Regions from separate parts of the Gordonia sp. w5E2 genome, predicted to be linked through region 1. Evidence: predicted binding sites of a transcription regulator. Region 1 holds the regulator's gene; each other region holds the start of a gene.

The links. The regulator LexA, encoded in region 1, represses DNA repair genes until DNA is damaged. The targets are predictions, from matches to a motif close to CGAACANNTGTTCG.
Region 2: a site for LexA is predicted at 5,631-5,644, ahead of RND64_RS07405 (error-prone DNA polymerase). Genes of this name have one in related genera too.
Region 3: a site for LexA is predicted at 3,677-3,690, ahead of RND64_RS15300 (HNH endonuclease signature motif containing protein). Genes of this name have one in related genera too.
Region 4: a site for LexA is predicted at 3,006-3,019, ahead of cofD (2-phospho-L-lactate transferase). Genes of this name have one in related genera too.

Annotation. Positions count from the first base shown of each region.
Region 1 is NZ_CP144213.1:2,159,006-2,166,292, forward strand. It holds gene ptsP (phosphoenolpyruvate--protein phosphotransferase) at 1-1,374, shown strand, start outside; gene lexA (transcriptional repressor LexA) at 1,419-2,066, opposite strand; gene RND64_RS09860 (LysM peptidoglycan-binding domain-containing protein) at 2,383-3,012, shown strand; partial or broken gene nrdR (transcriptional regulator NrdR) at 3,157-3,591, shown strand; gene hrpA (ATP-dependent RNA helicase HrpA) at 3,691-7,287, opposite strand, start outside.
Region 2 is NZ_CP144213.1:1,613,997-1,621,283, forward strand. It holds gene RND64_RS07370 (hypothetical protein) at 1-44, shown strand, start outside; gene RND64_RS07375 (DNA polymerase Y family protein) at 44-1,627, shown strand; gene RND64_RS07380 (alanine racemase) at 1,832-2,890, opposite strand; gene RND64_RS07385 (MarR family winged helix-turn-helix transcriptional regulator) at 3,069-3,497, shown strand; gene RND64_RS07390 (cysteine hydrolase family protein) at 3,524-4,099, shown strand; gene RND64_RS07395 (hypothetical protein) at 4,105-4,383, shown strand; gene RND64_RS07400 (MFS transporter) at 4,317-5,495, shown strand; gene RND64_RS07405 (error-prone DNA polymerase) at 5,656-7,287, shown strand, end outside.
Region 3 is NZ_CP144213.1:3,378,031-3,385,317, forward strand. It holds gene RND64_RS15285 (hypothetical protein) at 1-53, opposite strand, end outside; gene ykgO (type B 50S ribosomal protein L36) at 89-211, opposite strand; gene RND64_RS15295 (aminotransferase-like domain-containing protein) at 435-1,640, shown strand; gene RND64_RS15300 (HNH endonuclease signature motif containing protein) at 1,798-3,648, opposite strand; gene RND64_RS15305 (IS481 family transposase) at 3,826-4,803, opposite strand; gene RND64_RS15310 (DUF1269 domain-containing protein) at 5,110-5,634, opposite strand; gene RND64_RS15315 (DsbA family protein) at 5,648-6,394, opposite strand; gene pgm (phosphoglucomutase (alpha-D-glucose-1,6-bisphosphate-dependent)) at 6,512-7,287, opposite strand, start outside.
Region 4 is NZ_CP144213.1:3,262,893-3,270,179, forward strand. It holds gene RND64_RS14695 (hypothetical protein) at 1-1,101, opposite strand, end outside; gene RND64_RS14700 (DUF3499 domain-containing protein) at 1,177-1,680, opposite strand; gene RND64_RS14705 (metallopeptidase family protein) at 1,919-2,395, shown strand; gene RND64_RS14710 (WhiB family transcriptional regulator) at 2,400-2,657, opposite strand; gene cofD (2-phospho-L-lactate transferase) at 3,267-4,313, shown strand; gene RND64_RS14720 (coenzyme F420-0:L-glutamate ligase) at 4,310-5,689, shown strand; gene RND64_RS14725 (NUDIX hydrolase) at 5,686-6,264, shown strand; gene glgC (glucose-1-phosphate adenylyltransferase) at 6,304-7,287, opposite strand, start outside.

The sequences.
Region 1 (7,287 bases):
GCGTCGGCGCCCGCCGCCGCGGTCGCGGCCACGGCGCAGTTCTCCGAGATGTTCGCCAAACTCGGCGGGTTGATGGCAGAGCGGATCACCGACCTCAACGACGTTCGTGACCGAGTGGTCGCCGAGTTGCTCGGCCAGCCGGAACCGGGGATTCCGACGCCGAGTCACCCGTCGATTCTCTTCGCTGACGACCTCGCTCCCGCGGATACCGCCGGGCTCGATCCCGCGGTGATCGTCGGGCTGGCCACGCGTCTCGGCGGACCGACCAGTCATACCGCCATCATCGCGCGGCAGTTGGGCATCCCGTGCGTGGTCGCTGTGGCGCGACTTAGTGAGATCACCAGCGGCACAATGGTTTTGCTCGACGGAGGCGCGGGGTCGATCACCGTCGAACCAGAGGGGGCCGAGGCGCGTGAACTCGTCGAGCGCAGCGTTGCGGAGGCCGCGCTTGTTGCTGCGTGGCGTGGCCCCGGCCGGACTGCCGACGGCACCGCCGTCGCCATCCTCGCGAATGTTGCCGACGGCGTCTCCGCGCGCAGCGCTGCCGATGCGCCAGTCGAGGGCATCGGGCTGTTCCGCACCGAGTTGGCGTTTCTCGACAGGGCGGATGAGCCCGATGTGGACGAGCAGACGCGGCTGTACCGCGACGTGTTCGAGGCGTTCGCGGGCCAAAAAGTCGTCATCAGAACGCTCGACGCCGGTTCGGACAAGCCGCTGGCCTTCATCGAGCACCCGGACGAGGCGAATCCCGCACTCGGCGTACGCGGCAACCGCATCGGCGACGACCACCCCGACATCGTGCGAACTCAGCTCGACGCGATTGCGCGCGCGGCAGAGGAGTCCGGCACGACGCCGTGGGTCATGGCACCGATGATCGCCACGGCCGCGGAGGCCGCACAGTTCGCCGAACTCGTCCGTCAGCGTGGTCTGACGGCAGGCGTGATGATCGAGATCCCGGCAGCGGCGATCCTGGCGCCGGCGATTCTGGCCGAGGTCGACTTCGTGTCGATCGGAACCAACGACCTCACCCAGTACACGATGGCCGCCGACCGGATGTCGGCAGAACTCGCCGAACTCACCGACCCGTGGCAACCGGCGGTGCTCGCACTCATCTCGCAGGTTGCGACCGCCGGCGCCCAGCAGGGCAAACCCGTCGGAGTCTGTGGCGAGGCCGCGGCCGACCCGTCGCTCGCATGTGTGCTCGTCGGGCTCGGAGTCACCTCGCTGTCGGCGGCTCCGGCGGCGACGCCCGCAGTCGGAGCAAAGCTGTCGACGGTGACGATGGAGCAGTGCCGGGCTGCCGCCGCTGCCGCACTTGCCACCTCGAGTCCGGCACTCGCCCGACGCGCAGCCGCCGAGCAACTCGACGGCTGACACAGACCCCGCTGGTCAACGACCTGCGGGGCCCGTTCGGCGCATCAGACCCGTCGCATCACCGTGACGACTTTGCCGAGGATGGCGGCGTCGTCTCCGGGGATCGGATCGAAGAGCGGATTGTGCGGCATCAGCCAGACGTGGCCGTCTTTGCGCTTGAAGGTCTTCACCGTCGCCTCGCCGTCGATCATCGCTGCGACGATGTCGCCGTTGTCGGCGACATTCTGCTGACGCACGACAACCCAGTCGCCGTCGCAGATCGCGGCGTCGATCATCGATTCGCCGACGACGCGGAGCAGGAACAACGAGCCCTCACCGACGAGCTCACGCGGAAGCGGGAAGACGTCTTCGACCGCCTCCTCAGCGAGAATCGGACCGCCCGCCGCGATACGGCCGAGTACCGGAACGAACGTGGGGGTCGGGAGATCTCCGTTGATGGCATCGGAGTGATGTGCATCGGGAGCCTCGGAGACGTTGACCGCCCGCGGACGGTTGGCGTCGCGCTTCAACAGGCCCTTGCGCTCGAGGGTGCGCAACTGGTGTGCGACCGATGACGTGGACGTGAGGCCGACGGCGTCGCCGATCTCTCGGATGCTCGGCGGATATCCACGCTCGCGCACCGACTTTCGGATCACATCGAGGACGCCACGCTGGCGATCGGTGAGTGTTGCCTCGGCGACGGCCGGATGGATCGGTGCCTCCTCGCCGCCTCCACTCTTCTTGCCTTCGACGCTGCGACCGTTGCCCTTGGGCGACGACGGGCCGCGTCGTGACTTCTCTGTCATCGGTTCCGTCCTTCCTGATGTGTGAAGCGGGTGCTGTTGTGAACCGGGTGCTGCTGTGAAGCGGGGTGGGGTGCGTCTTTCTTCCATCGTCTGGCGCCGACAGTAGCGGAGGCCACTGACAACATCAAACATTTGTTCGACGTGTCGCAGGACTTTGTCGGACCCCTCTGGTAGAACTCGAACATCAGTTCATCGAACGCTTGATCGACCATTGGAGGTAGCGATGACCAGCTTGATGACCAACCCGGTGACCCGCACGATTCCCAGCACGTCGAGTGCATCCGCGGCAACACCGCCGACCACCCGATCTGCAACGCCGCGACCTGCATCGACGACGCGTCCCCGAGTTCACCGCGCCACGGTGGTCAGTGGACGTGCACCGTCGAATCCCGCGCGTAGCGACGAGCTAAGTGTGGCGGGGCGCGTTCGAACGACTGAGTCCCGACGGACCGCCGTCGCAGACGTCGCGCCGCGGCCTCGGCGTCGGATCGCGTTCGATCACGGCACCTCAACGCGGCCTGCGGGCACGCGATGCGCCGGTGGCGTCGGAGAGCTGGTGGCGGCCCGTCGGCGCCGGGCAGCGGTCTTGGCGGTGCTCGCGGGAGTCGGGTTGGCACTGACCGTGTGGGTGGTCGGGACCGTCGGCGCCGACTACCAGCGGGCGAGCGTGCCGTCCTCGACCTCGACGCAGGTGGTCCACGTGCGTTCCGGCGAATCGCTGAGCTCGATCGCGGCACGCGTCGCGCCCGATGTGCCGCGTCAGACAGTCATCGACGAGATCATCGACCTCAACGATCTGCCGTCGAGTGGGCTGCGCGTTGGCCAACCGCTTGTCACACCCGCGTACCGCTGAGCGCTGGCGGTATTCTCGATGTCACAGGGTCCAGTCGGAAACCGACACGGTCACCGCTGCGGTCTCGCTTCCGCCGGTCGTCAGACGATCGGACCGAGCCAGACCGACGGAGCCGCTGCGTCCCGAGATCTGCACGAGGACTACATGCGCTGCCCGTTTTGTAAGAACGAAGACACCAAGGTCGTCGATTCGCGTGTCGCCGATGAGGGGCAGGCGATCCGGCGTCGTCGCGCGTGCAGCGAGTGCGGGCGGCGGTTCTCCACAGTCGAAAGTGCTGTTCTGGCAGTCGTGAAGCGAAACGGTGTGACCGAGCCGTTCAGCAGAGAAAAGGTGATGCGCGGGGTACGACGCGCATGCCAGGGACGTCACGTGAACGAAGACGATCTCGCACAGTTGGCTCAGCAGGTCGAAGACGCGGTGAGGTCGTCCGGTTCGGCCGAGATCCCCAGCAACGAGGTCGGTCTGGCCATCCTCGGCCCGCTCCGCGACCTCGACGAGGTGGCGTACCTACGTTTCGCCTCGGTCTACCGGTCGTTCGATTCGCTCGAAGACTTCCAACGCGAGATCGACGACCTCCAGGGCAACCTCACCGGTTCGCACGAAGGCTCCGACGACCTCGACACGCCCGCCACCCGCGACGACACTGTCGATGCTGCGTCGAGTCCGGCGGGTCCGGTCTCAACCGAGTCGGTCAAGAGCTCGTAGCGCCCGTTTCTCCGAAATGGGATAGGCGGTACCGAGTTTCTGGGCAAAGAGGCTCACCCTCAGCTCCTCGACGATCCACTGAGCTTCCTCGCTGACGATGTCTCGGCGCGATTCGGGAAGCTGTGTCAGGCGCTGGTTCCATCGTTCGGTGACCCTGTCGATGGCGGCCATTCCCTCGCGGTCGCGGTTCGCGGCGGCAGGAAGCTGCTCGAGGCGCTGTCGTGCGGCGGTCAGGTATCGCGGAACGTGCTGCAGGTGTTCGCTAGCCGTTGCGAGAACGAATCCGTCGAAGACCAGGTTGTTGAACTGTTCGGCGACGTCGTCGGCTGCTGTTTGACCCGAGTGGCGGTCGATCTCGGCACGCAGGGGAGCAACCTCACGCAACACATCGACAGCAAGAGCGAAATACTCCGGCGCCGCAGCCGATACACGCGGTCGCAGTGTCGAGACCAGCTCATCGAAGGCCGAGGGTGTGCGGATCGAGCCCAAATCGACTGCTGCGGGAGCGATGTCGCGAATCGCCCGACGGGTGCAGTCTGCATACAGCGCGTCGGGTGACGCATAGGGACTCTGGCTCAGTGCCAGCCGACCGGCCGGGTCGAGCCCGGCGCTGATCTTGCGTGAGAGCGGCGGGATCGCGTGGTCGAGCAGTTCGATGACGGCACCGTGCAATTGCGCACGTCGCTGGGCGTCCGACGTCGCGAGCGTCCGCGCCACCCCACGGTTACGCTCTCCGTCGACGACCTCGAGTGACGGATATCGCGTGATCTGTTGTCCGGCAACGCTATCGACGCTCGACTCGGCGAGTGTTCCGATTCCGTCGGCCGTCCACGTCGTGTACACCCGACGCGGCGTCGGCGCGGGCGCCTCACCCTCGATGCGTCGGCGGAGCTCGGCGAGGGACTTGCCGGTAGCGACCGACTCCTCTCGGTCATCGATCACGACGAAGTTCATGCGAAGGTAGGCGGGGAGTCGCTCCGGAGTGAAGTCGTCGGCCGCAATCGTCTGCCCGGTGATCGTCGACAGCTCACGCGCGAGGCCGTTGATGAGCGGCTCGCGGCGTGGGGTGAGACGAGACAGGGCGAGATCGGCGAATCGCCCGGCCGGTGCCATCGTCTTGCGGATCGTCTTGGGCAGCGTCTTGATCAACTCGGTGGCGAGTTCGCTCCGCATTCCCGGGACCAGCCAGTCAAAGCCCGCCGGGCGCACGTGTCGCAACAGCGGGCGTGGAATGAGCACGGACACACCGTCATCGGGTGCGCCGGGCTCGAATCGGTATCGCAGGCGGTAGCGGGTATCGCCCTGTTGCCACTCGCCGGGATAGTCGGCATCGGCGACGTGGACGTCGGCGGCGACGTCCTCCGGGGTGAGGTCGAGCAGCGACTGGTCGGCGCGGCGCGCCTTCTTCCACCAGGTGTCGAAATGGCGTGCCGAGGTGACCTCCGCGCCGATGCGATGGTCGTAGAAGTCGAACAGTTGGTCCTCGGTGATCACCACGTCGCGGCGTCGAGCGCGGTGTTCGACCTCGGCGGCGTCGGACAGCAGTGCTCGATTGCGGTCGAAGAACGGATGATTCGTCTTCCAATCACCTTCGACGAGGGCGTGCCGGATGAACATGTCACGCGCGGCGGCAGGGTCGATGGGTCCGTAGTCGACGCGGCGTCGGGCCACCAGCGGGACGCCGTAGAGCGTCGCGCGTTCGTATGCCATCGTGGCACCGCGCTTCGACGACCAGTGCGGCTCGCTGTATGTGCGTTTGACCAGGTCGCCTGCGAGTCGTTCGGCCCACAGAGGGTCGATTCCCGCGACGGTGTGCGCGAAAAGCCGGGACGTTTCCAGGATCTCGGCGGCCATCAGGAACGCGGGCGGCTTCTTGGAGAGTGACGAGCCGGGGAAGATCATCAGGGTCGTGTTGCGTGCGCCCGTGTACTCCCGACCTTCGGCGTTGCGGGCGGCGATGTTGCTCAGGAGCCCGGACAGTATCGCCTGGTGGATCGCATCGGTGTGGTGCGACGCCTCGGCCTCGCCAGACTCCTTCGACGACCAGCCGAGATCGTCGACGATGCGCCGAAGCTGTCGGTGCAGATCCTGCCACTCGCGGATGCGGAGGTAGTGGAGGAACTCGCGTTCGCAGGTGCGGCGGAACTGGTTGCCGGACAGTTCTTGTCGCTTCTCCTGGAGGTAGCGCCACAGTGCGAGGTAGCCCATGAAGTCGGAGCCGGGCACGACGAACCGCTTGTGGGCTGCGTCGGCGGCTTCGCGATGATCGCCGGGTCGCTCGCGGACGTCGGGGATCGACAGTGCGGCAGCGATGACCAGAACGTCGGCGAGACAACCGGATTCGTGTGCCGCGATCAGCATGCGCGCGACCCGAGGCTCGACCGGGATGCGCGACATCGTGCGTCCGACAGGTGTCAACCGCGGTGTGGTGTCGGTCTTGTCGGTCGTCGTGATCGCGCCGAGTTCGGTGAGAACCCCGATTCCGTCGCGGATACCGCGTGCGTCGGGAGGTTGGACGAAGGGGAAGTCGGCGATGTCGCCGAGCCGCAGCGAGGCCATCTGCAAGATGACCGACGCGAGATCGGTGCGGAGAATCTCGGGGTCGGTGAAGGCGGGACGGGCGTCGAAATCGGCCTCGCTGTACAAGCGGATGCAGATGCCGGGGGCGACTCGCCCGCACCGCCCGGCGCGCTGGCGGGCGCTCGCCTGTGAGATCGGTTCGACCGGAAGTCGATGGATCTTGGTGCGCGCCGAGTATCGCGAGATACGTGCGGTGCCCGTGTCGATCACGTAGCGGATACCCGGGACGGTCAGCGACGTCTCGGCGACGTTGGTGGACAACACGATTCGGTTGCCGCGCGACTGTGTGAACACCTTCTGTTGTTCGGCGATCGACAATCGCGCGTACAGCGGAACCACCTCGGCGCCTGCCGCGACGCGTCGGGACAGTGAGTCCGCCGCCTCGCGGATGTCACGTTCGGTTGGCAGGAACACCAGGATGTCACCCCCGGCGTTACTGCGTCCCCACAACTCGTCGATGGCGGCGTCGATGCCCTGGATCTGGTCGAGGTCGGCGTGCTCGCCGCCACCGCGTTCGTCACCGGTGTCGGGGCCGTCGGAGGAGATGAGCGGGCGGTAGCGGACGTCGACGGGATACGCCCGCCCCGACACCTCGAGCACGGGGACCTCGGCGTCGGGTGTGGTGAAATGCCGCGCGAACCTGTCGGGTTCGATCGTGGCCGAGGTGATGATGAGCTTGAGGTCGGGGCGACGGGGGAGCAGTCGGTGCAGGTAGCCGAGGATGAAATCGATGTTGAGGCTTCGTTCGTGCGCCTCGTCGATGATCAGCGTGTCGTAGGCGCGCAGCATCGGATCGGTGGCGATCTCGCGGAGCAGGATGCCGTCGGTCATCACCTTCACGAGCGTGTCGGCGCCGGAGCGGTCGGAGAACCTCACCGAATACCCCACGGCGTCGCCGATCTCGGTGTTGGTCTCGTCGGCGATACGTCGCGCCACGGAACTGGCGGCGATACGCCTCGGCTGGGTGTGACCGATGGCGCCGCGCACGCC
Region 2 (7,287 bases), 550 kb from region 1:
AGCTCAGCGCAGACGACCAGATGCTCACCGCGGTGGCGAACTGATGGGTCGGGTCATGGCCGTGTGGTGCCCGGACTGGCCCGCGATGGCGGCAGCAGCCGACGAGGATCTGCCTCCGGCACAACCGATTGCGGTGTTGTCGGCCAATCGGGTGACCGCGACGTCGGCGACCGCCCGAGCGGCTGGGGTCCGACGGGGCATGAGAAAAAGACAGGCGCAGGCGGTGTGTCCGGAGATGCGGGTGTTCACCGCCGACGTCGATCGTGACGCACGTTTCTTCGAGCCGGTGGTGGCGGCGGTGGCCGAGGTGGTCGCCGTGGTCGAGGTGCTGCGGCCGGGACTGGTGGTGATGCCTGCCGACGGCGCCGCTCGACATCACGGCGGAGAGGAGTCGCTGGCCGAACAACTCGTCGACCAGATTTCGGTGTGCGGCGTCGAATCGCAGGTCGGGGTTGCTGATGAGTTGTTCACCGCGGTGATCGCCGCACGTCGGGGACATCACGTCGAACCGGGAGCAAGCCGTGCCTATCTGGCCGATCTCCCTGTGGCGGAACTGAACGTCGAGCAGAGTTTGTCTGTGCCCGAACGGGCAGAGCTGGTCGATCTGTTGCGTCGACTCGGGCTCGTCACCATCGGCGATTTCGCCGCGATGTCTGCGCGCGACGTCGCAACCAGGTTCTCAGCCGACGCCGCCGTCGCCCACCGGTTGGCCAACGCACTGGCCGATCGTCGACCGTCGGGCAGTGCGGTCGCACCGGAGTTGGTGATCGAGTACGTTTGCGAGCCATCGATCGACCGGATCGACGCCGCAGCGTTCGCGGGCCGACGCCTCGCCGACATGCTGCATCGTCGACTCGCCGACGTACCCGCGGCATGTACCAAGCTCAAGGTCGAGGCTGTTACCGAACGCGGACAACGACATTCACGGATCTGGCGGTGTGCACAACCGCTCACACCGGACGCGACAGCCGACCGCATCCGGTGGCAGTTGGAGGGCTGGCTGACCGGCGCGGGCAGGGGGAGGAGTCGCGGCGACACCCGGCCCGACTCGCCGATCGCGATGCTTCGACTCGAGCCGGTGGAGACTGTCGACGCCGGCGAGTTGCGCTACGCACTGACCGGTGCGGGACTGCCGGGCGAGTCGGAGGTCTCCGAGCGCGCACGCCGGTCATTGGAGCGTGTGCAGGGTCTACTCGGCGGCGACGCCGTGCAGGTGCCGGTGCGCAGCGGTGGTCGCGGGCCGTCGGAGCAGATCACGATGATCCCACTCGGCGACGAGAAGATCCCCGAGCGCGACCCGCAGGCGCCGTGGCCGGGTCGCGTGCCCCAGCCCGCACCCGCGGTCATGTCCCGCGCCCCGGTGTCGTTGACCGACGCGTCGGGGCAACCGGTGACCGTCACCGGTCGGGGAGCGTTCTCCGACGAGCCCGCCGTCGTACGCATGGCACGTCCCGGCCGCGACGCCGCCCGCGACACCTGGGCGTTGAGCTGGTGGGCCGGACCGTGGCCTGCGGGCATGGACGACACCGGCATCGTCGCCAGAGCCCAAGTGCTCCTAGAGGATTCACGCGCGCTGCTGCTCTACTACCGGGCGGGCGACTGGATGGTCGAGGGCGTGTACGAGTAGCGGCGTTCCGGTGTGCGCGCCGGTGCGGAAAGTAGGGGAAGGGTTCTTTCCCGGGTTCTGTACGTTTCCTCGTGTTGTTTCTCGAGAAAGGGTGCGAAACCCACGGAAAGAATCTTTCCCCTAGTTCCTGCGCGGGGCCGGGGTGGTTCTGCGCCGACCAGGCGGTTGAGGCGGCCCGGCCGCGCACGCGCGCGGAGTCTGCGGTCAGCTGTTCGCGCCGCGGGCGATCACGCGCCACGTCGGAACCGCGCCACCATCGTCACCACCACCGACGACCAGCTCGTCGACGAGGTTCACCGCGGTGCAGACGTGGTTGGGCACGACGCGCACCGTCGAGCCGAGCTCGGGGGTGTTCTCGTCCGGGTACTCGACAACCGCGTGGTGTTCGGAGAGTGCGACGATGCGTGCGTCTGGCTCGTCGAGTATCCGACCGTGCCCGCTGGCCCACGCGGGCCGGTCGGCCCCGATGATCTTGCTGCCCGCGTCGAGAACCACACGACGTCCGTCGCGATGAACGACGGTGCTGACGGCGGTCAGTGACACATCGTCGAATCCGCAGACGCCGAGCTCCACCTGCTGGGCGTCGTAGAACGGGTAGACGCCCGGTCGGATCTCGGTCAGCACGCCCGAATCCGCGAACTCGATCGTCGGCGTCGAGCCGCCACTCCGCACACGTGGCTCGATTCCTTTGTCGCGCAACCGCTCTGCCGCCGTTGCGAGTGCAGTTATCTCCTGTGCAGCTGCGTCACTGCGTGCATGTCCTGGGCCGTATCCGTGGCCGGGAAACGTGAAGACCCCGACCACGTCGAGCCCAGCCGACTGCGCGGCTACTGCGACCTCGCCGGCGGACTCAGGTGCCACGCCTGTCCGGTGTTGTCCGGAGTCGACCTCGACGAGAACTTCGGCGCCGGGTAGTTCGGCGGCAAGGCGCGTGGCCCCTTCGACGGCGTCGACGGCCAGACGGAGTGCAACCCGATCGGCGAGCGCGCGCAGTCGAGAACCCTTGTGCGCGCTCACCCACAGCGGATACGCGAGGAACAGGTCGGAGACGCCCGCATCGGCGAACGCCTCTGCTTCACCGATCGTCGCCACCGTGAGTCCCACAGCGCCGCTGTCGATCTGGCGTCGAGCGAGCTCTACGGTCTTGTGCGTCTTGGCGTGTGGCCGCAGATCGACGTGAGCGTTCCGCGCGAGCTCGGCGACCGCCTGCAGGTTGCGATCGAGGCGGGCGAGGTCTACGGCGAGATACGGGGTGTCGGTCACCGATCCACGGTACCGAGGGAGGTCGACGGAAGGTTGTTGGGACGCTGAGGGCTTTCGGGCACCAGGATGCTGGGGGCGCGGGGGTGGGGGCGCCAATGGAGTGTCGGGAGAAGTTGTCGGCAATGTCTTTTCAATCAGTCAACTTATCAGTTAGCTGATTATTTGCTAGACTCACAATATGTCCGAAAGTGCCGCCGAGATCGCCGCGACCCTGCGCCCCGTGCTTGCGGCGCTCAATCGTCGACTTCGGGCGCAGGGCCCGATCGGGGATCTCACGCGGTCGCAGACCAACGTGCTCGGCAGGCTCGAACGTGGGGGACCGGCGACGGCAAACGACCTCGCCCGAGCCGAAGGTGTTCGCCCACAGTCGATGTCGACGACAGTTGCGGCGCTGCTCGAGCAGGGGCTCATTGTCCGGACGCCTCATCCGAAAGATCGTCGAAAGACACTCCTCGATCTCTCGGACAAGGCTCGTGAGACCTACGCGCGTGGACGATTGGCTCGCGAGGACTGGCTCGCCGACCGGCTCGGGCAGGTTCTCACCGACGAGGAACGGGCGCAGATCGCCACCGCAACAGAGCTTCTCCGCCGTGTGGCGGAGTCCTGACAGTCGCTTCGATCAAGGAGGAATCCATGGCCATGACAGCGCTCGACCCGCGGGTCGCGTTGATCGTCATCGACATGCAACGTGGAATCGCGTTGCGCGACAATCTCGCACCGTATCCGGCGTCGGAAATCGTCGACCGCGCGGGACAATTGGTCGACAGGTTCCGCAAGTACGGGCAGCTCGTGGTGATGGTCAACGTCGACGCCGTGCCTCCCGGACGGACGGACCGCAACTCTGGATCGGCGAGGCCGCAACTGCCGACGGAGTGGACCGAGCTCATCGACGAATTCGCCCCCGAGCCTGACGATCTGGTGGTGACCAAACATTCGCGTAGCGCATTCGCGGGTACCGCACTCCTCGAGGAGTTGCGTTCCAGGGGCGTCACCCAGGTCGCCGTCGTCGGGATCGCCAGCGGCGCAGGCGTCGAATCGACGGCCCGCGACGCACACGAAGCGGGGTTCAACGTGACGTTGCCGACCGACGCGATGACCGATTCCGACGGGGAGCGTCACGCGCACAGCGTGCGCGAGGTGTTCCCCCAGATCGCCGAGACAGGTTCGACCGCAGAGCTTCTCGAACTCCTCGACGCCACAGCTCAGTGAGCGCCGTGGCCACCGGCGACGCCGGTGTGGCACAGCGCAATCCGTTCGGCTGGCGGTTCACCGGGCCACTGTTGATGGGGTCGACACTCAACCCGATCAACAGTTCCATGATCGCCACCGCGCTCGTCGGGATCGGCGTCGACTTCCATCGAGGTCCGGCACAGACGACGATCCTGATTTCAGTGCTCTACCTGTGCAGCGCAGTGGCACAACGACAATGGGCAAACTCGCGACGGTCTTCGGTCCTCGTCGCGTCTTCGCCTCCGGGCTGGTCGTCCTGCTGATCGCCGGTGTCATCGGTGCCGCCGCGCCGGCGTTCTGGTGCCTGATGCTCTCGCGTGCCCTGATCGGCATCGGCACCTCTGCGGCGTATCCGACGGCGATGGCGCTCGTGCGGTCTCGTGCCGACTCATTCGGGATGGGAGTGCCGAGTCGCGTGCTCGGTGGGTTCTCGATCGCCGCCCAGGTGATCGCGGTGATCGGACTGCCGCTCGGTGGTGTGCTGACCGGCGTGTTCGGCTGGCGGGCAGTGTTTTTCGTCAATATTCCGATCGCGCTGATCACCCTCGTGTGGGCGCTGCGCAGCATCCCTCGTGACGGTCCGATGCATGTGGGCGGCTTCGGTGGCCTCGTCCGCGTGGTCGACGTCGTCGGGGTGGCACTCTTCGCGGTTACCGTGATCGCGACGCTCGAGTTCCTCGCCGGGCTCGGTGCACCGAAGTGGTGGCTGCTGGCGGTGATCGTCGCAGCGGGGTTCCTCCTGGTGTTCTGGGAACTGCGCGCGGCACAACCTCTCATTGATGTGCGGATGCTCGCGGCCAACTCCCCGTTGGTGCGCACCTACCTGCGTCAGATGCTGGCAGGTCTCGGCTCGTACACGGCGATGTACGGGATCAGCCAGTGGATGGAGCAGTCCGCGGGATACTCCGCGGCGCAGGTCGGGCTCATCCTCATCCCGTACTCCGCGCTGAGCGTGGTGTGCGCACGGGTGAACTCGACGCACGGGTGGGTGCGAATCCCGTTGATTCTCACGGGTTTCTGCTTCGTCGGTGCCGGAGTGACCGCGGTGGCGATCCATCACTCGTCCGGGCTGTGGGTCCTGCTCGCGATGACGTTCTTGTTCGGCGTTGCCAACGGACTGAGCGGTTATGCGAATCAGGCGACGCTCTACACGCAGAGTCCGCCGGAGTCGATCGGTGTGGCATCCGGGCTGTACCGGACGTTCATGTACTTCGGGGCGATCTTCTCGTCGAGCCTCATCGGGATCGCCTTCGGGGCCCGCGCAACCGATGGTGGACTCCACATCGCGGGCTGGGCCGTCGTGGTGATCGGAGCGGCGTTGATCGCCATGACCGTGGCGGATCGTCGAATCCCGCGGGCGGTGTCAGTCGACTGACGGTGCTGCGGCGCCGGAACGATCGCGGGTGCCGTACGTCGTCGAGTCGCGCGAGGATGTGGGTCCAATCGAAGGATGTGGGTGCTGCAGCGCCCACATCCTTCAGTTCGACCCACATCTAGCGTCGACCGGTGTCGAACACGTGTTCTATACTGGCTGAGTGGGCTGGAACCAGGGCCCGCCGACGTGGCGGGAGATGGAGCGGGTGCTGTCGGGGCGCTCGCCCGATGGCGGTCGTCCCGGGGAGTTCTTCGGTCCCGAGCTGGCGGGCGACGGCAACGACAGCCCCGCGTGGTCGCGCAAGCGAGGCGCCTACACGGCGCCGGAGGTGTCTCGTGAGCGATCGTCTGTGCGCTACGCGGAACTGCACGCGCACAGTTCCTACAGTTTTCTCGACGGGGCGTCGATGCCCGAGGAGATGGTGGAGGAGGCGGCCCGACTCGACCTGACCGGTCTGTCGATCACCGACCACGACGGCTTCTACGGTGTGGTCCGATTTGCCGAGGCCGCAAAGGAATTCGCGATGCCGACGGTGTTCGGTGCCGAACTCTCCCTGGAGCCGGACGTGACCCGCACCGGGGTGACCGATCCGGCCGGCGAGCATCTGCTGGTCCTCGCGCGTGACAGTGAGGGGTATCGGAGGTTGTCACGGGCTATTGCCGACGCCCACATGTCCGGCGGTGAGAAGGGGTTGCTGCGCTACGACGTCGACCGGCTGACCCGCGACGCCGGGCACTGGATGATCCTGACGGGCTGTCGCAAGGGCGCGGTTCGGCGAGCGTTGGATCGTGCGGGTATCGGTGCTGCCGAGGCCGCTCTCGGTGGAATGGTCGAGCGGTTCGGACGCGACGACGTCGTCGTTGAACTCACCGCGCAGGGTCTGCCCGACGACGACGAGCGCAATGCGGTGCTCGCCGACCTCGCGCGGCGATTCGGCCTGCCGACCGTCGCGACGTCGGGGGCGCACTTCGCGGGGCCACGTCGTCGACGCCTCGCACTGGCGATGGCGGCGGTCCGTGCTCGCACCGACATCGAGACCATCGCAGGCTGGATGCCGGGGGTCGGCGGTGCGCATCTGCGCAGTGGCGACGAGATGATGCGCCTGCTGCCCGCGCACCCCGACGCCATCGCCACCGCGGCAGACCTCGCCGACGACTGCGCCTTCTCGCTCGGATTGATCGCGCCGCAGTTGCCGCCGTTCGACGTGCCTGCCGGGCACACGGAGTCCAGTTGGCTACGGCATCTCACCATGACCCGCGCACGACGCCGCTATGGGACACCGGCCGAACATCCGGCGGCGTACCGGCAGATCGAGCACGAGCTGGCGATCGTCGAGACGCTCACCTTTCCCGGCTATTTTCTCGTCGTCGCCGACATCGTCGACTTCTGTAAACGCAACGACATCCTGTGCCAAGGTCGGGGGAGTGCTGCCAACTCCGCGGTGTGTTACGCGTTGGGTATCACCAACGTCGACCCGGTGGCCAACGAGTTGCTGTTCGAGAGGTTCCTCTCGCCCGAGCGTGACGGGCCACCGGACATCGACGTCGACATCGAATCGGACCGTCGTGAGGAGGCGATCCAGTACGTGTACCGACGGTATGGCCGCGAGTACAGCGCACAGGTCGCCAACGTGATCACCTATCGGGGTCGATCGTCGGTGCGCGACATGGCGCGGGCACTCGGCTATGCCAGCGGTCAGCAAGACGCCTGGAGCAAGATGCCCGACACCGCGCCCGACGACGTACTCGACCTCGCTGGCGAAATCGCCAACATGCCAAGGCATCTCGGCATC
Region 3 (7,287 bases), 1.2 Mb from region 1:
GGGGAGAGATCGAGCTCTGGCGGAAGGTCACCTACGACCCGGGACTCTCTCATCCGAGCAGTGAACCATCGGCGGTTTGCCGCAGTAGTCAGCCCTGGCGGCCCTTGTACCGAGGGTCCTTCTTGTTGATGACGAAGATGCGCCCGCGACGTCGCACCACCTGGGCGCCGGGCTTGTTCTTCAGCGAGCGAACCGAGTTGCGTACCTTCATGTCACTATTGTAAACGATAGTCGTTTTCATTAGATTAACGCTCCCGTCGCGGGGCGAAGCCCACGCGAAGACGATCGTGTGGATTTCACTATTTGGGATTTCGATATCGCTTAGTGAGACTTTCGGCTAGTCTTGTGGCAGGCGATCCACCCGATGCACGCCTTCCCGGTGACCATCCGCATCACCTCCCCCGTTCAGTTCCCGAGAACAGGAGCGATGTGCGATGCCGCATTCCTCGACAATGCCCACAGTCCCGATCGAGTCAGCAGCACTCCGAGGAGTTCGAGGCTCGGCGATTCGCGACCTCCTCGAGGTCACCGAGCAACCCGGAGTGCTGAGCCTCGCAGGCGGCCTTCCCGCCACCGACCTCATCCCGGGCGACCGCATAGCCGACGCCGCTACACGAATGATCGGCCACCCAAATGCGCTGCAGTACACAACCAGCCGCGGAGTATCGCTCTGCCGCGATGTGGTTGCGAGCGTCGAAGGCGTCGACCCACACCGAATCCTGCTGACGCACGGATCTCAGCAGGCATTGTCGCTGCTCGCTCAGGCACTGGTCGACCCCGGAGACGTCGTTGTCGTCGACGATCCCGTGTATGTCGGTGCCCTACAAGCGTTTCAATGCGTCCGCGCCGAGATCGTGGCCCTGCCGATCACGAGTGACGGTACGAACGTCGGAGCACTTTCGAGGCTCCTCGAACGTGGCGTCCGGCCGCGAATAGTGCATACGGTGAGCAACTTCCACAACCCCTCAGGAGCAACCGCGAGCACTGCGACCCGCAACAGTCTGGCCGATTTGGCCGAGACATACGGATTCTGGATCGTCGAGGACGATCCATATGGACGCTTGGCGTTCGACGGGGCTCCGCCCACACCGATTCCCGGCGATCGCACGATTCGGCTGGGCTCTGCGTCGAAGACACTGGCACCGGCGCTGCGCGTTGGCTGGCTGAACGCGACACCCGCTGTGGTGGATTTAGTGGAACGACTGAAACAGTCTGCAGACCTGTGCGGATCGACGCTCAACCAACTCATGGTGGCCGACTTGCTCTCCGACACAACGTGGTTCGACGCCCACATCGACACGATCGCTTCGGCATACGCGTTCCGCGCACACGCCCTGACGTCTGCTCTCGACGACGAGCTCGGCGATTCGGTCGAATACACCTCACCCAGCGGCGGCATGTTCTGTTGGGTGCGACTGCCCGGTGTCGACACCAGCGAGATCCTGAGTGTCGCACTGTCTTACGGCGTCGCGTTCGTTCCGGGTTCGGCATTCGCCGTCGATGCCGATCTCACCGACAGTGCACGACTCAGCTTCGCGACCCTGCAACCCGACACACTTCGCGAAGCAGTTCGACGACTACGCACAGCCATCGACGACGCCGCCGAGCTTCGCGAATCTCGCGCTACCTCTGGGGCCTGAGGCCGTTCCGGCTTTCATCCGTCGCCCTAAGCAGATGTGCCCAACCACGTCTGCCCCGCCACCGAGTGTGGTGGCGGGGTGTAGACGGGTTGCGGCACAACCAGGTTCGACGTTGCGTCCGGATAGTTCAGCGTGTCGGCCTGGTCGCCGCGGCCGGTTAGGCGGCGTCGGCCAGCGGTGGGCCGAGGCTGTCTGGCGGGTCGGCGCCGTGGGGCGCGATGGGGCCGGCTGGTGGAGCTGGACCCGTTGGCGCTTCCGGATCTGTGGGCGGCTCGGGGTCGAGTTCGAGTGGCCTGGAGAGGTTCCATCGGATGTCGACCCGCCTGCTCAGGAGCGAGGTATCGCCGACAGGCACCCTGCCCACCAGTGCGAGCTCGATCCGCCCGCTGGGCGGGTTGGGCACCAAGTGCGGCAACACAATCCAGGTAACGGTTGTGTCTGTGTCGATCCCGGTACCAGCCGCGCGTGCTGCGGCTGCAGCAGCGTCGTTGCTGGTGTGTTCGGCGGCGAGGTAGTCGTGGAAGTCGGCTTTGACGTCGGCGATGCGGTTGATGCGTTCGGGATTCTCCGGCATACCCGGTTTGGCGTTGAGCCGCCAGGCGACGCGACCGGTGTCGGGTCCTTCGGTGATCATGCGGGTGGTGAACTGGCCGGGTTTCGTGCCGACTCTGCGGTTGTGCACATCACAGGCCGGGACGAGTTGATCGATATCGGTGAGTCCGCCGTCGGCCCAGTCTTTCGCGGCGTGATGCATCTGCACCCGTGACGCGGGCTGGTTACAGCCGGGTGCCGAACACATCTTCCCGCCGGGTGAGGCGAACGAGGCCAACCGTTGCCCGAGCGACGCGATCCGCTTCGACCGACCGAGGTAGAGCGGGACACTGGTGTGGTCACCGAACACCGCCAAATACTGACTCGCTCCGGCAGAGGCGGCCATGTTGATCACGTCCTGAATGGGCAGCAGTGTTCCGGACGTGGTTTGTGCGATCCCCGCCTGCGCTTCCAACTCGTGCAGGCTGGTGGTGACGATCACCTGAATCGGCAACCCCCGATGCGTGTTACCCAGCATCCCCGACTCCAACACCTGCCCGAGCAGTGCGGAGAAGGCGTCGTGGTTGCGTTGCGCAGGCGAGCGTTCATCACGCAGCGCGGCCGCCGCGACCTGCTCGGCATTCGCGGTCGCGATCGGACCGACCGGCGACTCCGGATCATCCGGGTTGTTCATGCCGGGTTTGGCCCACGAGTCGAGCACCGTATCGAGTCGGGCGCGGGCGATCGGATCGAGATCGGCGGTCAACCGTGACATGAGTTGCGCGTTCTGTCGGTTCACCCACAGACGGCGTCGACGTTTACGGTCCTTCGAGGTGGTGAGTGTCCCGTCCGGATCGAGATGCGCCAACAATCGTGACCCGAGGTTGGTGATTTCGGCGGGCGTGAACTGGACCGCATACCCGGCCATCTGCGCTTCGGCGGCAGCTTTCGTCTCGGCCGACACCTCACCGGGGATCGCCTCCAACACCTCCAACACCGCACGCACGTGCGCGCCCGCGACCCGACCCTCCGCCACATACCCAGCCAACGTCGGGCACGACGGTGGTAGTCGGTCACCGCAGATCGTGGTGAACGATCCGGTCGCCGCGATCACCCGATGCCGCGCCGCCGGGTCACCAATGTGCAGACCGTGCCCCATAAAGTTGCGAACATCGCGGAAACCCAGGGCGCGGGGTAGATCGCGGTCGGAGGCTTCCACAATCAACCGATCCGTGACAGCGCCCGCGGTCCGCAACGCCAGGCGTTCGGCCTCCACAGTGGCTTCGACCAGCGCCGCGTCGGATACCAGCGACACATCGACGGCAGCCAACTCATCCAACACCGACGCCAAGCGCGACAGCTTCTCCGCCACCACCGCATCCGCAGAACCCACCGCAGCAGAGGCCAACACAGACGACCCCACAGCCGAAGGCGCGCCACCGTTTTCGCTGTTGTTGCGATTGCTGTTGCCGTTCACGTGCCGCCACCCCCGCCCCACGTCATGTCGAATATGTGTTCTACATTACCCGACAATACCGACAGCGTCGAGGAAATCTCGAACACAAGATCGACTTGTGGATATTCACCGCGCCAGACGCAATGCGGACCCACTCCGCTTGTACAACAACATGATTCGTGTGACCGACTCAGCCGACTAGTTGTAAGACCCGGCCAGGTTGTGAACGTGTAGGCGTTCGATCGGGGTGAGGCCGCCGATGCCGCTGTGGGTTCGGTGGTGATTGTAGTGGTGGAGCCAGTCGTTGTAGGTCGCCGCCCGGGCCCCATCAGAGGTGTAGAGCTGTGCGTAGGCCCATTCCGAGGCCAGGGTGCGATTGAATCGTTCGACTTTGCCGTTGGTTTGCGGCCGGTAGGGGCGGGTCCGTTTGTGCCTGATGTCGGGGCCGAGAGCTTCAGCGAAAACCCTTGAGCGGTAACAGGACCCGTTATCAGTCAGGACTCGGGTGACGGTGATGCCGTGAGCGGTGAAGAAGTCGTTGGCACGGGTCCAGAACCCGGCGGCGGTCTCCTTGCGTTCATCGCCGAGGATCTCCGAATAGGCCAGACGTGAGTGGTCATCGACGGCGTGATGCAGAAATGAGTAGCCGCGGCCCTTCTTGTTGTTGTGCCGATTGCCGATCGTGCGCCCGAGTTGGCGATGTCCACCGCCGTCGGGGATGCGGCCGAGCTTCTTGATGTCGACGTGGACCAGATCACCAGGATTGTCGTGTTCGTAGCGGCGGGGGCGTGGCGCGCGCACCGGCAGGCCGGTGGCTTGGTCGAGATGGCGTAGCAACGGCATCCGATAGCGCGCCAGGACTGCCTCCACGGTCGATTGCGCAATGTGTAAATGCGCCGCGATCCGGGCGGCTCCCCACCGGTGGCAGAAGCGCACCTTGATGATTCGTCGTTCCCGCCGCCGCGCGAGCCGGTTGGCGGATCGGTGGGGGCGGCTGGAGCGATCGGTCATCCCGGCCGCACCGGCCTGCCGATAGCGGTCGGCCCACTTCTTGGCCGTAGCGGGTGAGCAGTTGAACCGTTCAGCAGCTCGCCGCAGCGTCCAGCCGGACTCCACGACGCACTGGGCCAGCGACAGACGGCCACGTTCGGCCAGGAAGGCATTACGGTGTGTCATGAGGGCCTCTTGGTAGTCGGCGTGTGTGTGGTAACCCCACCGATACCGGAGGCCCTCACCTGTTCACAGACGCCACGCCGTTCACAACCTCCCCGGGTGTTACAACTAGTCGATCGAAAAGTCCATATGCGCTTAAGGCTCCCGTCGGATCGCTCATCTGCATACATCAGGTCGCCGACATCACACGCCCGAGGAAGTCCATACTGCCGCAACAAGATTCGCCAATACCCAAACCCGCCACAAACAGAACGAGACCCCTTCGACGCGTCGTCGAAGGGGTCTCGCTCAAGCAGTAGGAGTGTCAGCTCAGGAGAACTTCGCCTTCAGCTTTTCGACGCGCTCTTCGCGCTTCTCCTTCTTCTCAGCCTTCTTCTCGTCGTGGAGCTTCTTACGAGCGGCCTCGGCTGCAGCCTCTGCAGCGTCCTGCTGAGCCTCGAGCTCGGCCAGAACCTCGTCGAGCGGGCGACGCACGATGGCACCGTCGTACTTGGTCACCAGGGCGTCGAGAGCTGCGGTGTCGGCCTCGTCGGTCTGCGCGATGATGGCGTTGCCGCCGGGGCGAACAGTCTTGCCGAACTCCGTGATCGCGTCGTCGAGGTCGTCGGAGCGGCTGGCATCAACGAGCGCGCCGCCTGCGGCACCGAGACCGAATCCGAGCAGAACACCGAGTGGGCCCCCGAGCACGCCGATCAGGCCCCCCTGATAACAAGTGATACCCAGGGTGCCACCAAAACGACAGCAATCGCGCGATTTCGCGCCATTGCGCTCTCGCGTCGCGTCGTCGCAACGTGTTTGAGATCTGCGACCGTTGCAGCGGGGTTGCGACAGCATGGCGCTACCCCGACTATTCACTCGCCTTGCCGAGCAGGGCGTCGAGCCATCCGGTTCCGTTGAGAATTCCGTCAACAGGCACGCCTCCGGAGAGCACTGTCGGTGTGGCAACCTGCCCGCCGGTGGCCTTGGCCAGTTGATTCTCCGACTCCTCAGCCGCCTTCTCGCCCTCGGCGACCTTGGCCCCGTCGGCGATGCATTTCTGCGTCACCCCGTTGGCGCCCTGCTCGGCCGCGACCTTCGCCAGGTCGGCGTTCGACTTATCGGAGTCGCCACCTTCCTTCGGCTGATCTGCGAACAGCGCGGAGTGGAACTTGAAGAAGACCTCTTTGTTTTCGCCTGCGCCAACACATTGCAGTGCGCCCGCGGCACGACTCGAGTAACTACCCGACGCCGACTGACGATTGAGGAAGTTCAGCATGTGGTAGCGAACCCGAAGCCTGCCCGCATCGACGGCGCTGACAATCGCCTGACCCGACTGCTCCTCGAACTGCTTGCACACGGGGCACATGAAGTCCTCGAAGACGTCGATCGTCGTCTTCGAGTCGGGAGCACCGATGATCAACGCGGCGTTGGAATTGAGGACCTGCTCGTTGGCTGTTCCGCCGTGATCGCGATTGCGGTTCCACAGAACGCCGCCGACGACCAGAGCGATCACCACCACAACGGCGATTCCTAGCAACACATACGTCGAGGTGCTCGACGTCGCGCGAGGCTGGTGTTTTGACGTCGATGCGGGTGGCTTACGCCTGTCAGTCACAGATCATCCTTCGTGTGGTCGCCGTGCCCTCCCATGGAGCAGGTGTGCAACACCGATCAGCAGCGTGGCACCACGGGCGAGCCTAACGCACCAGCAATTGACGACAGCACCAACGAGTCACGACAGTGCGGCGTCGACGACCTCCTGCGCTTGCTCCTGAACCTTCGCGAGGTGGTCGACACCCTTGAACGATTCGGCATAGATCTTGTACTTGTCTTCGGTACCCGACGGTCGTGCGGCGAACCAGGCGTCCGCGGTGGTCACCTTCACGCCGCCGATCGGCGCGTCGTTGCCCGGCGCTTTCGTCATCACCGCGGTGATCGGATCCCCGGCCAGATCGGTGGCGGTGATCTGATCAGCGGAAAGGTTCGCCAGCACCGCCTTCTGTTCGCGCGTGGCAGGCGCATCCGTTCTGGCATAAGCGGATTCGCCGTACTCCGCGGCCAGCTCGCGGTAGCGCTCCGACGGCGTCTTGCCGGTCACCGCCAAGATCTCCGACGCCAACAACGCCATGATGATGCCGTCTTTGTCGGTCGACCACGGACTGCCGTCGAACATGAGAAACGACGCGCCTGCACTCTCTTCGCCGCCGAACGCGATACTGCCATCGAGCAGGCCGTCGACGAACCACTTGAATCCGACGGGCACCTCGATCAGTTTTCTGCCGATACCGGCGACGACTCGGTCGATGAGACTCGAACTCACCAGCGTCTTCCCGACCGCGGCATCGGGCGACCAGTTCGACCGATGCGTGTACAGATAGTCGATCGCAACGGCCAGATAGTGATTGGGGTTCATCAACCCGCCGTCGGGGGTGACGATGCCGTGGCGGTCGGCGTCGGTGTCGTTACCGGTCGCGATGTCGTAGGAATCACGCGAATCGATGAGCGACG
Region 4 (7,287 bases), 1.1 Mb from region 1:
GCGCAGATACACCGCGGCGATGTCGACACGCAAAGCGAGAAGCACATAGCCGACCAGGTCGGCGGGTCCGTCTGCCAGATCCTCGGGACCGACAGGTCCTGCGGGATGCGTAGCCGGATCGGCACCGTCGACGTCGCCGAACACCGCCTCGGCATCCGGAATGCCGACAATTCTGCGCTCGGCATACCACTGCTTCGACGCCGTCGTGACCGCGAGCACCCGCGGCGGTTCGGCCGCCAACGGTCCGTCGATCTGCGGGTCGTGAAAGATCGAGTCGACGGCGGACGCGCCCCCCGCACTCCACGACTGCAGCGAAATGCTCGCCACGGCGTCGATATCGGCTGTGCCGCACACCTTTCCGGACAATGCGAGCAGCGACTTCGCGTTGCGGGCGGCGACCACCGAGGCTGCCGGGCCGTCGCCGGTCCACACGACCCGACGATCTGCCAGCCGAGCTGCCAACATCTTGGCGCGGTTGTGGAACGTTTCGCGGGCGGGATGGTCTGTCGCCGCCTCGTCGTCGAGTGCGTCGGCGATGTCGCTCACCAGCGGCGCCGGACCGGTGAACCGCACATCGGACAGCGACGCGAATACCGCCAGCAACGTCGCGACGTACACCGCGAATCGAAAGCGCGGGTCGACGCGCAGACGAGGCGAAAGGTCGATTCCGCCGCCGCCCAACGCATCTCGCAACGGCCCCTCGATGGGTGCTGCGACGACGACCTCGGCGCGTCGACGCTGCGCACGCGCCGCGGCATCGGCGAGCGCCATGTCGCCCGCGTCGTCACCGGCGACGACGACCACGTCGAGCGGGCCGACCCAGCCCGGCAGGGCGGGTGCAGACACGATGGGCACGTCGACACGGGTTGCCACGCAGGCCACGACGAGCGCGACCGCATCGCGGGCAACACTCGACGTTCCGTGCACGATCACAACGCTTCGGGGCCGTAATGCCGCCAGTGGCTCGAGTACGCCCTCACGCATGGCCTCGGCAACGGCACGCACCTGCGCACCGGTCAACGCCGCCGCCTGCAGTAGACCCTCGGAGTCGCCCGCAATCAGGTCGTCGACATCATCGAGGTCGGCGGCATCCGTACGCATAGAGTCAGCCTAGCGACGCATGGCGTCGCTGCCCACACACAGCCATATTCTGATCCACCAGATCTCGCGGGCGCGTCAGTCGACCGGGTCTGGCAGCACACGAAGGTGCCCCCGCCTGCCAGGACGCGGCTTCACACCCCCGCTACGACGCGCGGCGTCGGACCCCGAACGCACGTCGGGGCTCGGGCGGAGATCGGTCGTAGACGTACCTGCGCGGTGACGGCCTGCCCGAACGTCGTCGAACGCCTCCTGGTCGAAACCCGGCGCACGGCCCACGGCACCCGCGATGCCGCGCGCACCGACCTCGCGCCCACCGACTTCACGTACAGCCTCGGCAAGGGCCGTCAATTCGTAGTCTTCGGCGACCGGCGCCGAGAATCCCCGCTCGCTGCGGAGCATTTCCCACCCGCGCGGCACGGTGATGCGTCGTGCATGCTCGTCACACAGATCCCACGAGTGCGGCTCATCCGACGTGGCGAGAGGACCGATGACCGCCGTCGACTCGGCGTACACAAAGGTCAGGGTCGCAACCGCCGACCGGGAGCAAGCCGGGCGGCAGCATTGTCGGGGAAGCTTCACAGCAGAAAGATTAGTCCCACGCCCCGGCGAACGGTGTTTCGACACGCGGCTCGAGGTCTGACATGGGATGCGAGGGCCGACACGCGGCGCGGACGGCCCGACACGCGGCCCGACGCCTCCGAGTCGACACCGGTGGGTGGAGACTTACAATCTCGGCATGCGTATCGAACGGCGGCGCGCAACGCGCGATCGAGGCCAGGGTTCGCCGGTGCGCTCCTCGGAGAACCGGGTGTCCGATATGCGGCTCTCGGCTGTGCACGCAGCGCGTCGAGCACGCCGCGACCGACGGGGCCGGGGGCTGCGCTCCCCGCTGTTGCCGCAGGGCGTGCCTGCGTGGCGCAGCAAATCGGACGAATTCGACACGGTTGTCCTTGAGGCGTTCGCGGAGATCGACGCTCGCTGGCACGACGAGCTCTCCGGACTCGACATCGCCGTCGACGAAATCCCACGTCTGCTGCCCCGCGACCCCGAAACCGTGCAGTGGCCCGACGAGGTGACCGCCGACGGAGCCGTCCCGCTTGCGCGTCTGATGCCCGCGGGGGTCGATGTCCACGGAGCGCCGACCAGGGCGCAGATCATCCTGTTCCGCCGGCCGCTGGAGAGCAGGGCGAAGAAGGGCGAGGACCTACTCGATCTCGTTCACGAGGTCTTGGTACAGCAGGTCGCAACACACCTGGGTCTCGACGAGGACATCATCGACCGGGGACCCGAGTAAACCGTCAGATGATGCCGCGCTTGAGGCGGCGACGCTCACGCTCGGAAAGGCCGCCCCAGATCCCGAAACGCTCATCGTTGTGCAGGGCGTACTCGAGGCACTCGGCCTTCACCTCGCAGCCCTGGCAGATGCGCTTCGCCTCACGAGTGGAGCCGCCCTTCTCGGGGAAGAACGCCTCCGGATCGGTCTGCGCGCACAGCGCGCGATCTTGCCATTGGTCTTCGATTGCGTCGAACAAGCCCTCGAAGTCGTTGGGCACCAAGGAAAGATGACGGCGCTGCAAGTTCTCGTCAGCGCCAAGTGAAACCTCGGGCGTCCCGATCTCAGGTGTCCCGATCAATGAATCATCAACGGGCCCAAGGGTTGTGTAGTTCGCATCCCCACTCAACGGGGACGCGATCTCTGAATGTCCGTGTGGTTCAAGGGGATTGCCGATCGCGTTGTCGAATGCCATCGTCGGCGCCTCCTGCCTGGGAAGTCGTTGTTCTCTGTCGTCACAGCGGCGCGGCATCGGTGCCACACCACCACTCATACCCGTACATTCTCGATCTTCACCAAGTGTCCGGCGCGATCTGGCACCACCACGGTGTCCGATCAACCTTTCCGAATTCGAACAAGTGATCGAACTTCGTTGCGGTGCACCGATTCTCGATCTCGAACCAGAAATGACACTGATGTGATTAGACACGCCAGAGACGTGTCCGGTCAAGTTGAATCAAAATATTCCTTAATACCATCGACCGACAAGAACTCCCCGTAAGACACGAGTTGTGTTGCGCGGACACATCAATGTCACATCAGATGCGAATGGCGGGCGCGGCGTCGTGGTCCATGATATCGACTCGATCCCGACTCACTAGAGTGGGTCGTTGTGAAGGTGACGGTACTCGTCGGCGGTGTCGGCGGCGCACGATTTTTGTCCGGGGTCCGCGAACTGCTCGGTCCGACGCCGTTTCCGGTTGCCGCGGGCGACTCGGCATCGAGCAACGGAAACGAGATCACCGCGGTGGTCAACGTCGGTGACGACGCATGGATGCACGGCGTGCGCATCTGTCCCGACCTCGACACCTGTATGTACACGCTCGGCGGTGGAATCGACCCGGAGCGCAGTTGGGGTCGAGCCGACGAGTCGTGGCACGCCAAGGAGGAACTGGCCGCATACGGCGCAGACCCGGACTGGTTCGGACTCGGCGACCGCGACCTGGCGACGCACCTGATCCGCACCCAGATGCTCGATGCGGGCTACCGGCTCGCCGATGTGACCGCCGCACTGTGTCGGCGATGGCAGCCCGGCGTGCGACTACTGCCCGCAACCGACGAACGACACGAGACACACGTCGTCGTCGCCAAATCCGATGGGAGCGAAGGCGAACGCGTCGCGATCCATTTTCAGGAATGGTGGGTCAAACACCGTGCGCAGATCCCGACCTTCGGGTTCGCACAGGTCGGGTCGGACGACACCGCACCGGCACCAGGGGTCGCCGAGGCGATCGCCGACGCCGACATCATCCTGCTCGCGCCGAGCAATCCCGTGGTCAGCATCGGGGCGATCGTCAGCGTTCCCGGCATCCGGAGCGCGTTGCGCACCACGTCGGCGCCAGTGGTCGGCATCTCGCCGGTGATCGACAATCGTCCGCTGCGGGGAATGGCCGACGAGTGCCTGTCGGTCATCGGCGTCGAGTCGTCCGCTGAGGCCATCGCCGCCCACTACGGAGCCCGCAGCGCCAACGGCATCCTCGACGGGTGGCTGATCGCCGAGGGCGACACCGCACACGTCGACGGCATCGCCATCGGGACGGCACCGCTGCTCATGACCGACCCGCAGACCACTGCCGTGATGGTCCGTGACGCGTGCGCCCTCGTCGGCGTCGACATTCCGCGGGCTGCGCACCCCGACGCGGCCGGAGACGCTCGATGATGGCCGACGCCGGCGCAGCGTCGCGAAGCGGAGCACTCCGCGACCACCGCGCCCCCGCGGCTCTGGAGATCATCCCCGTCACCGGTCTGCCCGAGTTCGACACCACGACCGACCTCGCAGCGGAGATCACACGCCGCGCCCCGTGGTTACGCGACGACGATGTCGTCGTCGTCACCAGCAAGGTGTTCTCCAAGACCGAGGGTCGGATGATTCCGGCGCCCACCGACCTCGACGAGCGTGATGCGCTGCGGCGCAAGCTGATCGACGCCGAGTCCGTGCGCGTCCTCGCGCGCAAGAACCGCACGTTGATCACCGAGAACAAACTCGGCCTCGTGCAGGCCGCCGCGGGCGTCGACGGCTCCAATGTGCCGACCGACCAGATCGCTCTACTCCCCGAGGACCCCGACGGCAGCGCACGACTGTTGCGCGAAGCCATCGCGAGACTCACGGGTCACCACGTCGCGGTCATCGTCACCGACACGATGGGCCGTGCCTGGCGTACCGGACAGACCGACGTCGCGATCGGTGCGTCGGGAATCGCCGTGAGCCACCCCTACGAGGGCGGCGAGGACTCGTACGGCAACCCGTTGATCGTCACCGACATCGCCGTCGCCGACGAGATCGCGTCCGCCGCAGATCTGGTGAAGGGAAAGCTCGACGGCGTTCCGGTTGCGGTGGTGCGCGGGCTTCGCGTGCACGACGACGGATCGACTGCCGCGCGACTCGTGCGACCGGCCGACGAGGACCTGTTCCGCCTCGGCACCGCCGAAGCCATCACGCAGGGCAGGGTCGAGGCGATCCTGACCCGACGATCTATCCGCGACTTCTCGTCGGAACCCGTTGCGCCCGAAGATCTCCGGGCCGCATTAGCCGACGCGCTGACAGCGCCGGCGCCCCACCACACCCATCCGTTCCGTTTCGTCTGGGTGCGATCTCGTGAGCGTCGAGTCCGTCTGCTCGACGCGATGGGACACGCGTGGCGAGCCGACCTCTCGTCGGACGACAAGTCACCCGAGTCGATCTCCAAGCGTGTGCGGCGCGGCCAGATCCTCTACGACGCACCAGAACTGGTGATCCCGATGCTCATCGGCGACGGCGCGCACACCTACCCCGACTCACGTCGCAACGCCGCAGAGCACACGATGTTCACCGTCGCCGCAGGCGGTGCGGTCGCGAGCTTGCTCGTCGCGCTGTCGGTCCGCGGGCTCGGTAGTTGCTGGGTGGGATCGACGATCTTCGCGCCGGAGGTCGTGCGTCGCGAGCTCGACGTCGACCCCTCGTGGGAACCGTTGGGCGCCATCGCGATCGGATACCCCGCCCAACCGCAGCAGCTACGCGAGCCGGCTCCGACCGACGAGTGGGTGATCGAGCGATGAGCGCTGATTCCCTTCACTCATCGGCCGTCGAACTTCTTCGGTCATGGAATGCGCAGGCGCCCGAACAGGATTCGCTGCGACACGCCTATCTCGCTTTCCTCGACGCGCAGCCGGATGCGTGTCTGCGCCGCAGCGTTCCCGGACATCTCACCGCGTCGACAATCGTGTTCGATGCCACGCACGCCCACGTCCTTCTGACGCTGCATCCGCGTGTGGGCAAATGGATTCAGCTCGGTGGGCACTGCGAAGAGTCCGACGACTCGATCGCCGACGCCGCACTCCGCGAGGCGCGCGAGGAGTCGGGAATCGACGACCTCACACTCGGCGCGCTGGCCCAACTCCACACCCACCCCATCACCTGTTCTCTCGGCGAGCCCACCCGACACCTCGACGTGCGCTTCGCCGCGGTCGCGCCGTCGCAACCGGGTGGCGGGCTTCCCCACTTCGATATCAGCTCGGAGTCAGACGACCTGCGCTGGTGGCCGGTAAACGCGCTACCCGCCGACGACGGCACCGAGATCGAATCCCTCGTCGCCGCCGCGCTGGCGCAGCTCGAGGCCCGACAGCAGCGTTGAGAGCAGAGGGTTGAGAGCACCCTGCCGCGGGCATGCGCTTTAGATGCGGATGCCCTTGCCCACGGTGACCACCTCGCCGTTGCTGACGGCGAAACGATCGCGGTCGGCGGCGATGTCGACGCCGACCTGCTGGCCGTCGGAGACGACGACGTTCTTGTCGAGAATCGCGTGCCGCACGACGGCGCCCTTGCCGATCCGCACACCGGGCATCAACACACTGCCCTCGACGATCGCGCCGTCTTCGACGTGCACGTTCGCGGAGATCACCGACTGCGACACCGTCCCACCCGAGATGATGCTGCCGCCGCCGACGACGGAATCCTGCGCGGAGCCACCCTGCACGAACTTGGCGGGCGGAACATTCAACGACTCGGCGCGGATCGGCCAGTTCTGGTTGTAGAGATTGAAGACGGGGTGCACCGACACGAGATCCATATGGGCGTCGTAGAACGCGTCGAGCGTTCCGACGTCACGCCAGTAGCCCTTGTCGCGTTCCGTGGCCCCGGGAACCTCGTTGTCCTTGAAGTCGTACACGTAGGCGGCCTTGCGGTCGACGAAGCTCGGGATGATGTCGCCACCCATGTCGTGATCGGAGTCGGCATCGGCAGCGTCCTTGATGATCGCCTCGACAAGCGCATCGGTGGTGAACACATAGTTGCCCATCGAGGCAAAGGTGACGTCCGGATCGTCAGGTGTCCCAGGCGGATTGCTCGGCTTCTCCAGGAAGCGGGTGATCTTGCCCGAGTCGTCGGAGTCGATGACACCGAAGGCCGACGCCTCGACGCGCGGCACCCGGATACCGGCGACTGTCACCTCGGCGCCGGACGCAATGTGCGCCTCGACCATCTGCGACGGATCCATTCGGTACACGTGATCGGCACCGAACACGACGATGTACTCCGGCTGTTCGTCGAAGATCAGGTTCAGCGACTGGTAGATCGCGTCGGCGCTGCCCGTGTACCACCGCGGACCGAGACGCTGCTGCGCCGGAACGGGCGTGATGTACTCGCCATGAAATCCTGA